Regions from separate parts of the Tardiphaga sp. 839_C3_N1_4 genome, predicted to be linked through region 1. Evidence: predicted binding sites of a transcription regulator. Region 1 holds the regulator's gene; the other holds the start of a gene.

Region 1 (4,483 bases):
ATCGACGGCTATGTGTTCCTCTCAGAAGAAACCCCGCCCTTCATCGCCAAGAACCTGATCAGCCGGTTGAAGCAATATGCCGAGACGCTGAAGACGCCCTTCTTCGGCGCACTGGTCGACTATGCCGAAGAAGGCAACCAGCTCTGGACCTGCCCCGGGCACAATGGCGGCGTGTTCTACAGCCGCAGCCCGATCGGCCGCGTGTTCATGGAACATCTCGGCGAAGCGGTGTTCCGCGACGACCTCGACAATTCGGTGCTCGATCTCGGCGATCTGCTGACCCATGAAGGCCCTGCTTTGCAGGCGCAGAAGGAAGCCGCGCAGATTTTTGGCGCGGAGAAAACCTACTTCGTGCTCAACGGCACCTCGACCTCCAACAAGGTCGCGCTATCGGCTTTGGTCACCGATGGCGACCTCGTGCTGTTCGATCGCAACAACCACAAGGCGGCTTTGCACGGCGCATTGATGATTTCAGGCGGTGTGCCGATCTATGTGCCGACGACGCGCAATCCCTGGGGCCTGATCGGGCCGATGAACTGGGATGCGCTCGACGAGGACGCGCTGCGCGAGTGCATCCGCATCAATCCGCTGGTCACCGACAAAGATGCCTGGAAGCGCGAGCGTCCGTTTCGCGTGGCAGTGATCGAACAATGCACCTATGACGGCACCATCTACAGCGCCGAGATGATCATCGCGCGCATCGGCCATCTCTGCGATTACATCCTGTTTGACGAAGCGTGGGCGGGTTTCATGAAATTCCACCCGCTCTATGCCGGCCGCTTCGCCATGGGGCTCAAGGAGCTCGGCCCGGATTCGCCGGGCATCATCGCGACGCAGTCGACCCACAAGCAGCTCGCGAGCTTCTCGCAGGCGTCGCAGATCCACATGAAGGACCGGCATATCCGCGGGCAGAAGCGCCGTGTCGAGCATCGGCGCTTCAACGAAAGCTTCATGCAGCACGCCTCGACCTCGCCCTTCTACCCGCTGTTCGCATCATTGGATGTCGGCGCGCAGATGATGAAGGGCCGCTCCGGCGAAGTGTTGTGGGACGACACGATCCGGCTTGGCATCGAGCTGCGCAAGAAGATGCGCGCCGTCCGCCGCGAATTCGAGGAGAAGGAAACCCGCACTGAGCGCCGCTGGTTCTTCGAACCCTTCGTGCCCGAGCGCGTCGCTATTCCAGACGCATCCAGCGAAGGCGCTGTTCACAACGTGCCATGGGAAAGCGTCGGCACGGACCAGCTCGCCACCAATCCGTCCTATTGGCAGCTTGCACCTGACGCCGCCTGGCATGGCTTCCCCGGTATGGAAGCCGGTTTCACCATGACCGATCCCAACAAGCTGACGGTGCTGACACCCGGCTTCGATCGCACCACCGGCGCCTATGCCGATCACGGTATCCCTGCTCCGGTGGTGGCCCAGTTCCTGCGCGAGAACCGCATCGTGCCCGAGAAGAACGATCTCAACTCGCTGCTCTTCCTGCTGACGCCCGGCGTGGAAGCCAGCAAGGCCGGCACGCTGATCAGCGGTCTCGTGGCGTTCAAGAAGCTACACGACGACAACGCGCTGCTGGAAGACGTCATCCCGGAATTCGCGCGGCGCAGGCCGGCGCGTTATGCGGGCATACGCCTGCGGGATCTGTGCGGCGACATGCACCGGTTCTTCCGCGAGGCCAATGTGAGCGAACTCCAGACCAAACAGTTCGCCGCCGATCACTTGCCGGAGATCGCCATGTCGCCCCATGATGCCGCGCGCTGTCTGGTGCGCAACGACGTCGACTACCTCCCTATCGATGAGATCTTCGGGCGGGTCGCGACGACGCCGTTCGTGGTCTATCCGCCCGGCATCGCCACGATCGTGCCGGGCGAGCGGCTCACCGAACGCTCCAAGCCGATGATCGATTACCTCAAGATGTTTGAGACCTGCTTCAACACCTTCCCGGGCTTCGACGTCGAAATCCAGGGCATCTACCGCAAGGTCGACGCCAATGGCCGGATCCGACTTTACACTTATGTGGTCTCCGAATAGGGAGCACGTAAGGAGCCTGATTTGCAAACGGAACTCGAACAGCCGGTCGTCATACGACCCTCGCGCGACACCGACGTCGATGCCATGCTGGCGATCTATCGCCGGCACATCCGGCAAGGCGTCGAGGAAGGCGTCAGCGACGCCGACACGCCGCAGCCCGACGATCTCAGAGACCGGCGCAAGAATCTGCGCAGCAAGCGATTTCCGCACCTCGTCGCCACGCAAGGCGGCGAGGTCGTGGGCTACGCCTATGTGGTGCTGTTCCGCAAGCGACCGGCCTATCGCTACACGGTCAAGCATTCGATCTACATCCACCACGGACATGTCGGCCGAGGCATCGGCCGCCTGTTGATGCGCGAACTGATCGACGTCTGCGCGGCGGCCGGCTTCCGGCAGATCATCGGCTATATCGATGCCGACAACACGGCCTCCCTCGGCCTTCATGAGAGCTTCGGCTTTGCCCGCGTCGGCTTGCTGCCCGGCGTCGCCTATCGCTCCGGCCGCTGGGCCGACACGATCATGGTTCAGCGCTCGCTGGCGACCGGCTCCACGACACCGCCGCCGCCCGTTGGGCGCATGACGTCTGCGTAGCCCAGGCGACCGGGAAGCATTTTCCGTATCCGTCGAGGATCGACGACTGGTGAGGAACAACCTCCTCAAACCTCCCTCAACGTGCGTTCTGTTGACGGCAAATTAAGCATTGCAGAACACATATGGAACATATAGTGTTCGTTCATGATTTGTTTCGAGATTCTGTGGCTTTGAGTAGTTTGAGAGTGCCCGAACTCGCGCAACCGATCTTCGAACGATCGTCTCTGGATTGAGGCTCACTGTTCGAAGGCCCTTTGAAACGCACGCGGCGGCCGACACCGTCAACTGAGGATGGCTTCAGATGCTCACGCGCAAACAATACGAACTCCTGCGATTCATCGATCAACGGTTGAAGGAAGCCGGCGTCCCGCCCTCCTTCGACGAGATGAAGGATGCGCTCGACCTGCGCTCGAAGTCCGGCATCCATCGTCTGATCACAGCGCTGGAAGAACGCGGCTTCATACGCCGTCTACCCAATCGCGCCCGTGCCATCGAAGTCATCAAGCTGCCAGAGCTCGGCGCGCCGGTCACCGGCGGTACCGGACGCCGCGGCTTTACGCCCAGCGTCATCGAAGGCACGCTTGGCAAGGTGCGTTCGGCCGCCAGCATCGCTAGCCACAGCGGCGATGATGACAACGGCCGCACGGTTGCTATCCCGGTCATGGGCCGGATCGCGGCCGGTACGCCGATCGAGGCGCTGCAGACCCGCAGCCACACCATCAGCATGCCCGCCGACATGCTCGGCTCCGGCGAACATTATGCGCTCGAAGTGCGCGGCGATTCCATGCAGGACGCCGGCATTCTCGACGGCGATACCGTGTTGATCCAGCGCAACGAAAGCGCCGACACCGGCGACATCGTGGTGGCCCTGATCGACGATGAGGAAGCCACGTTGAAGCGCTTCCGCCGCCGCGGCGCGTCGATCGCGCTGGAGCCCGCCAACGATGCTTACGAAGTCCGCATCCTGCCGCCCAACCGGGTGCGCATTCAGGGCAAGCTGATTGGCCTGTATCGGCGTTACTGAGGCTATCGCCTCGGCGGATTACTGATCTTCGGATTGAAGATCGGTTTCCGCCGGCGTCGCATCCACCGGCCGGTTTTGCGGTGGACGACCGGTCTGGATCAGATCGTGCTGGGGCTCATCGGGAATTGCGCGCGACCACGGACGGTCCAGGCCCCGTGGCCGCACGGCATCGATGGTAAAGCCGTTCGCGGTTCGCTGCAGGCTCACCGCACCATTTCGTTGCAAGCGATCCTGATCGATCACCAGCGCCCTGCAATCCCTCGGCGGCTGTCGCGTCGTGACGATGAGCGCCGCTTTCTCGCAATCGTCGGTGAACGCGTCAGGCTGTAGAACCAGCGCCACCAGAGCGCCATCGGCCAGCGGCGTGATGCACCCGTCGCGGTCGCAGGACACACCGTGGCTGACGGAGGCATCGGTCGGCAGACGCGCATCGGCATCGCCGGCGAGCCACTCTTTCAGCAAAAATGTATCCTTGGCGCCGCGCATCACATGCAGGTGCCCGTCCCTGCCCCGTACCGCGACGCTGCGACCGTCCCCCGAGATCAATACATCCGGCTGCTTGACCAGCAACGCCCAGACAATCGAGAGTGCAAGCACACCAAGCCCTGCGAGGCGCAACGGCGTGCGCAGCAATCCCAGCACGATGATGCCGATACTGGCTGATATCAGCGGTCCGGTGCCGAACACCGGCATTCGGCCGATGGCGCCGGGCAAGGCTGCCACCCATTGCGTGACCACGATCATCCACTGAATGCCGACATCCATCAGCCGCCAGAACACACCGTCAAAGCCGAACGGCATGGCCACCAAACCGAGAATGCCCGCCGGCATCACCAGCGC
Region 2 (4,483 bases), 2.1 Mb from region 1:
CGTTGGCCTGCACCTGCCATCCGGAAAATGGCGTGCCGTCATATTCGATGATCATCTTGTAGCGCGGCATCAGCCCACCTGCAGAGGCGGCTTCAACGGCGTGCCACGCAGAAATTCACTGGCTTTCATCGGCTGCTTGCCGGCGCGCTGCAGGTCGATGATGCGGATCGCACCGTCGCCGCAGGCGATGGTGAGCTGATCGTCGATGATCTCGCCGGGCGCGCCCGCGCCCTTTGCAAGCTCGCAGCGCAGAACCTTCACGCGCACCGCCTCGCCCTCGATCGGCACTTCGCACCACGCGCCGGGAAACGGCGACAGGCCATGACAATGCCTGAGCACCTCGCGCGCCGACTTCGACCAGTCGATCTTGGCCTCCGCCTTGTCGATCTTGGCCGCGTAAGTGACGCCATCTGCGCTCTGCGGGGTCAGGCTCAGCCGTCCCCTTTCCAGCGCACCCATGGCCCGCACCATCAAGTCGGCACCAAGCGGCGCCAGCGCATCGTGCAGGTCCAGCGCCGTCATCGCATCGGTGATCGCCAGGCGCTCGGCCATGGCGACATCGCCGGTGTCGAGGCCGACATCCATCTTCATCACCATGACGCCGCTCTCGGCGTCGCCCTCCATGATGGCACGATTGATCGGCGCGGCGCCGCGCCAGCGCGGCAGCAGCGAGCCGTGCAGGTTGAAGCAGCCTAAGGGCGGCACATCGAGAATGTTCTGCGGCAGGATCATGCCGTAGGCGACGACGACCGCAGCCTCGGCCTCATGTGCACGAAATTCGGCTTCGGCTTCCGGCGTGCGCAGCGTCTTCGGCGTGAACACGGGAATGCCGAGTCGCTCGGCCTCGCGGGCCACCGGCGTCGGCTGCAGCTTCATGCCACGGCCAGCGGGCTTTGCTTCGCGGGTATAGACGGCGACGATCTCATCGCCATGGGCCACGAGTTCAAGCAGCGTCGGCACCGCGAAATCCGGCGTGCCCATGAAGATCAAACGAAGCGACATGTGGAGCTTCCAGCTAAGAGCACCAGCCTATCCGTCATGGCCGGGCTTGTCCCGGCCATCCACGTCTTTCGGTTGCTCGCTTCAAGACGTGGATACCCGGCATTCGCCGGGCATGACGAAGGAAAGGTCGGAGAATTTACTCAGCCCGCTTCGCTAACTTGGTGAACTTCTTCAGCACCCGGTCGCGCTTCAGCTTGGAGAGATAGTCGACGAACAGCACGCCATTGAGATGGTCGATCTCGTGCTGAATGCAGGTCGCGAACAGGCCGCTGGCCTCTTCCTCGATGGTCTTGCCGTCGAGGTCCATATAACGGATCCGCACTGTCGCCGGGCGTTCCACTTCCTCGTAATATTCGGGAATCGACAGACAGCCCTCTTCATAGACCGAGAGTTCTTCCGAGGCCGAGATGAGCTCCGGATTGATGAAGACACGCGGCTTCTTGCCGTCCTCCTCATCGTCCTTCTTGGCGATGTCCATGGTGATCAGCCGCAGCGGAACCGCGATCTGGATCGCCGCGAGCCCGATCCCGGGTGCGTCATACATCGTCTCGAACATGTCGTCGGCGAGCTTGCGCACCTCTGACGTCACCTTCTCGACAGGTTTGGAGATCAGCCGCAACTGTTTGTCGGGCAGGATAATGATTTCACGAATGGCCATGGCGGCGATTTAATCTGCGCGCCGGTCCGGGTCAATCCGCTGGAAAAGCTGGACTTTGAAGGACGTTAACTCCCCGCTAACCATGAAAATTAAGGCGAGGTTAACCACGCCGGTTAAGGTCCGCTTGACCACATTTCTTAGGCTTGGAAATTTATCTTTCATTAACCATAAATGTTCCCTCTTCGTTCGCGCGACCGACCGAATCGGCTACAAGGATGGGATGAACGAGATTCTTTTCATGATCGGCGACATGCCGGTCACCGCCGGTGTGGCATTGATGGGCTTCAGTGCTCTGGCGCTGGGTTTGCTGCTCACCATCGCCATCATCATCGCTCGCTCCGGTAGCCGCGGCGCCGCCATGGCCATGGCACAGGCGATCCGCGCCGACGAACTGGAAGAACGCCTCAGCGAAGTGCTGAAGGCGCAGAACGAGGCCACCGGCCGCGTCGACGCCATGGGCCAGGCCCTCGCGGGCCGTCAGGCCGACATGGCACGCGCGGTGTCCGAGCGGCTGGACTCGGTGACCCATCGCGTGGGCCAGTCGATGGAACAGACCACCCGCAACACCATGGAAAGCCTGAGCGCGCTGCATGAGCGGCTGGGCATCATCGACAACGCCCACAAGAACCTCACCGACCTCACCTCGCAGGTGACGACCTTGCGTGACGTGCTCGCCAACAAGCAGTCGCGTGGCGCCTTCGGTCAGGCGCGGATGGAAAGCATCGTCAAGGACGGCATGCCGAACGGTGCCTATGCGTTCCAGCACACGCTGTCGTCCGGCAAGCGGCCGGATTGCGTGATCTTCCTGCCGGACCAGCGCCCACTGTGCATCGACGCAAAATTCCCGCTGGAAGCCGTTACCGCGCTACATGACGCACGCAGCGACGACGAGAAGAAATACGCGGCACAGCGGCTGCGCGCCGACGTGATGAAACATGTCACCGACATCGCCGAGAAGTATCTGGTTGCCGGCGAGACGCAGGATACGGCGCTGATGTTCGTGCCATCGGAATCCGTCTATGCGGAAATCCATGACGGCTTCGACGACATCATTCAGAAGGCCTATCGCGCCCGTGTGGTGCTGGTATCGCCGTCGCTGCTGATGCTGGCGATTCAGGTGATGCAACAGATCCTGAAGGACGCGCGGATGCGCGATGCTGCCGACCAGATCCGCACCGAGGTACTGAATCTGGGCGACGACCTCACCCGCTTGCGCGATCGCGTGATGAAGCTGCAGACCCATTTTGGGCAGGCCAATGAGGACGTCCGCCAGATCCTGATTTCCGCCGACAAGATCGAGAAGCGCGCCGGCCGCATCGAGGAACTGGATTTCAGCAAGAGTGAACCCGCAACGCAAGTGACCCCGGCGATCGCCAAGACCGCCGCCCCCGACATGTTCGCGCCGCTGCCGCGCAAGATTCAGGCGGGGGAATAGGCCACAGGCCGCTTCCCCCCCCGAATCTGCTAACCCTTCCCCATGACCAGCGCGCCTGACTCGTCCGAAGCCGCCCTCGCCTTGAAGCCCCGTGCCACCTGGCGCGAGAGCATGGTGGTGTATCTGCAGCCGCGGGTGCTGATCGTGCTGCTGCTTGGCCTGTCGTCGGGTCTGCCGCTTGCATTGTCCGGTTCCACGCTGCTGGTGTGGATGCGCGAATCCGGCGTCGATCTCGGCACCATCGGGCTGTTCGCTCTTGTTGGCACGCCCTACACGCTGAAATTCCTCTGGGCGCCTTTGGTCGATGCGCTGCATGTGCCGTTCTTCACGCGACAGTTCGGCCGCCGCCGCGGCTGGCTGGTATTTTCACAGCTGCTGCTGATCGGCGCGATCCTGCTGCTGGCGCTGACCGATCCGGCGCGCTCGCCGCTGTTCGTAGCCCTTGGCGCCCTGCTGGTCGCTGCCATGTCATCGACGCAAGACATTGTCGTCGATGCGTTTCGTGTGGAGAGCCTGCCGGAGAGCGAACAGGCGGCCGGCATGGCGTCCTATGTCGCGGCCTATCGCATCGGCATGCTGATCTCCACCGCCGGCGTGCTGTTTCTGGTCAGCGCCTTCGAGAGCACGGGCATCGCGCGCTCCACCGCATGGATGTGGGGCTATGTGGCGATGGCTGCGATGGTGCTGATCGGCACGGTCACAGCGCTTGCGGCCACCGAGCCCGAGCAATCCGCACAGGCCGAAGCGGCCACGCGCGGCGAAAGCGCCTTCACGCGCGTGTTGCAGGCCGCAATCGGCGCGTTCTCCGAATTCCTGGCGCGCAAGGACGCCTGGGCGGCGCTGGCGTTCGTGGTGCTGTTCAAATTTACCGATGCGTTTTCTGGCACCATGACCGCGCCCTTCGTGATCGATCTCGGTTTCACGAGGAATGACTATGCGGCCATCGTCAAAGGCGTCGGCCTTGCCGCGACGCTGATTGGCGGTTTCGCTGGAGGTTTTGTCGCGCGGCGCTATTCGCTTGCGGCGAGTTTGTGGATCGGCGCCGTGTTGCAGGCGGTGTCCAATCTCGCCTTCTCGTGGCTCGCCATCGTCGGCGTCAATCAATGGGCGCTGGCACTGGCCATCTCGGTCGAGAATTTCACCAGCGCCATCGGCACGGTAATCTTCGTCGCCTATCTCTCCGCGCTCTGCAAGAATCCGCTGCACACGGCCACGCAATATGCGCTACTCACAGCGCTCGCTGCGGTCGGGCGGACCTATCTGTCAGCAGGCGCAGGTTACGTTGCGCAAGCGACGGGATGGCCGATGTTCTTCGTCATCAGCGTGGTGGTCGCGGTACCGAGCCTGATCCTGCTGATCTGGCTGCAGCGCCGCGCGCATTTCGAGAT

Evidence for each region. The regulator LexA, encoded in region 1, represses DNA repair genes until DNA is damaged. The targets are predictions, from matches to a motif close to TGTTCNNNNTGTGTTCNG.
Region 2: a site for LexA is predicted at 1,833-1,850, ahead of AB8A38_RS16175 (DNA recombination protein RmuC). Genes of this name have one in related genera too.

What each region holds. Positions count from the first base shown of each region.
Region 1 covers NZ_JBPWQD010000001.1:1,257,944-1,262,426, forward strand. The annotation lists gene AB8A38_RS06350 (Orn/Lys/Arg decarboxylase N-terminal domain-containing protein) at 1-2,028, shown strand, start outside; gene AB8A38_RS06355 (GNAT family N-acetyltransferase) at 2,050-2,619, shown strand; gene lexA (transcriptional repressor LexA) at 2,921-3,643, shown strand; partial or broken gene AB8A38_RS06365 (ComEC/Rec2 family competence protein) at 3,662-4,483, opposite strand, start outside.
Region 2 covers NZ_JBPWQD010000001.1:3,362,921-3,367,403, forward strand. The annotation lists gene truA (tRNA pseudouridine(38-40) synthase TruA) at 1-70, opposite strand, end outside; gene fmt (methionyl-tRNA formyltransferase) at 70-1,002, opposite strand; gene def (peptide deformylase) at 1,139-1,660, opposite strand; gene AB8A38_RS16175 (DNA recombination protein RmuC) at 1,881-3,095, shown strand; gene AB8A38_RS16180 (AmpG family muropeptide MFS transporter) at 3,138-4,483, shown strand, end outside.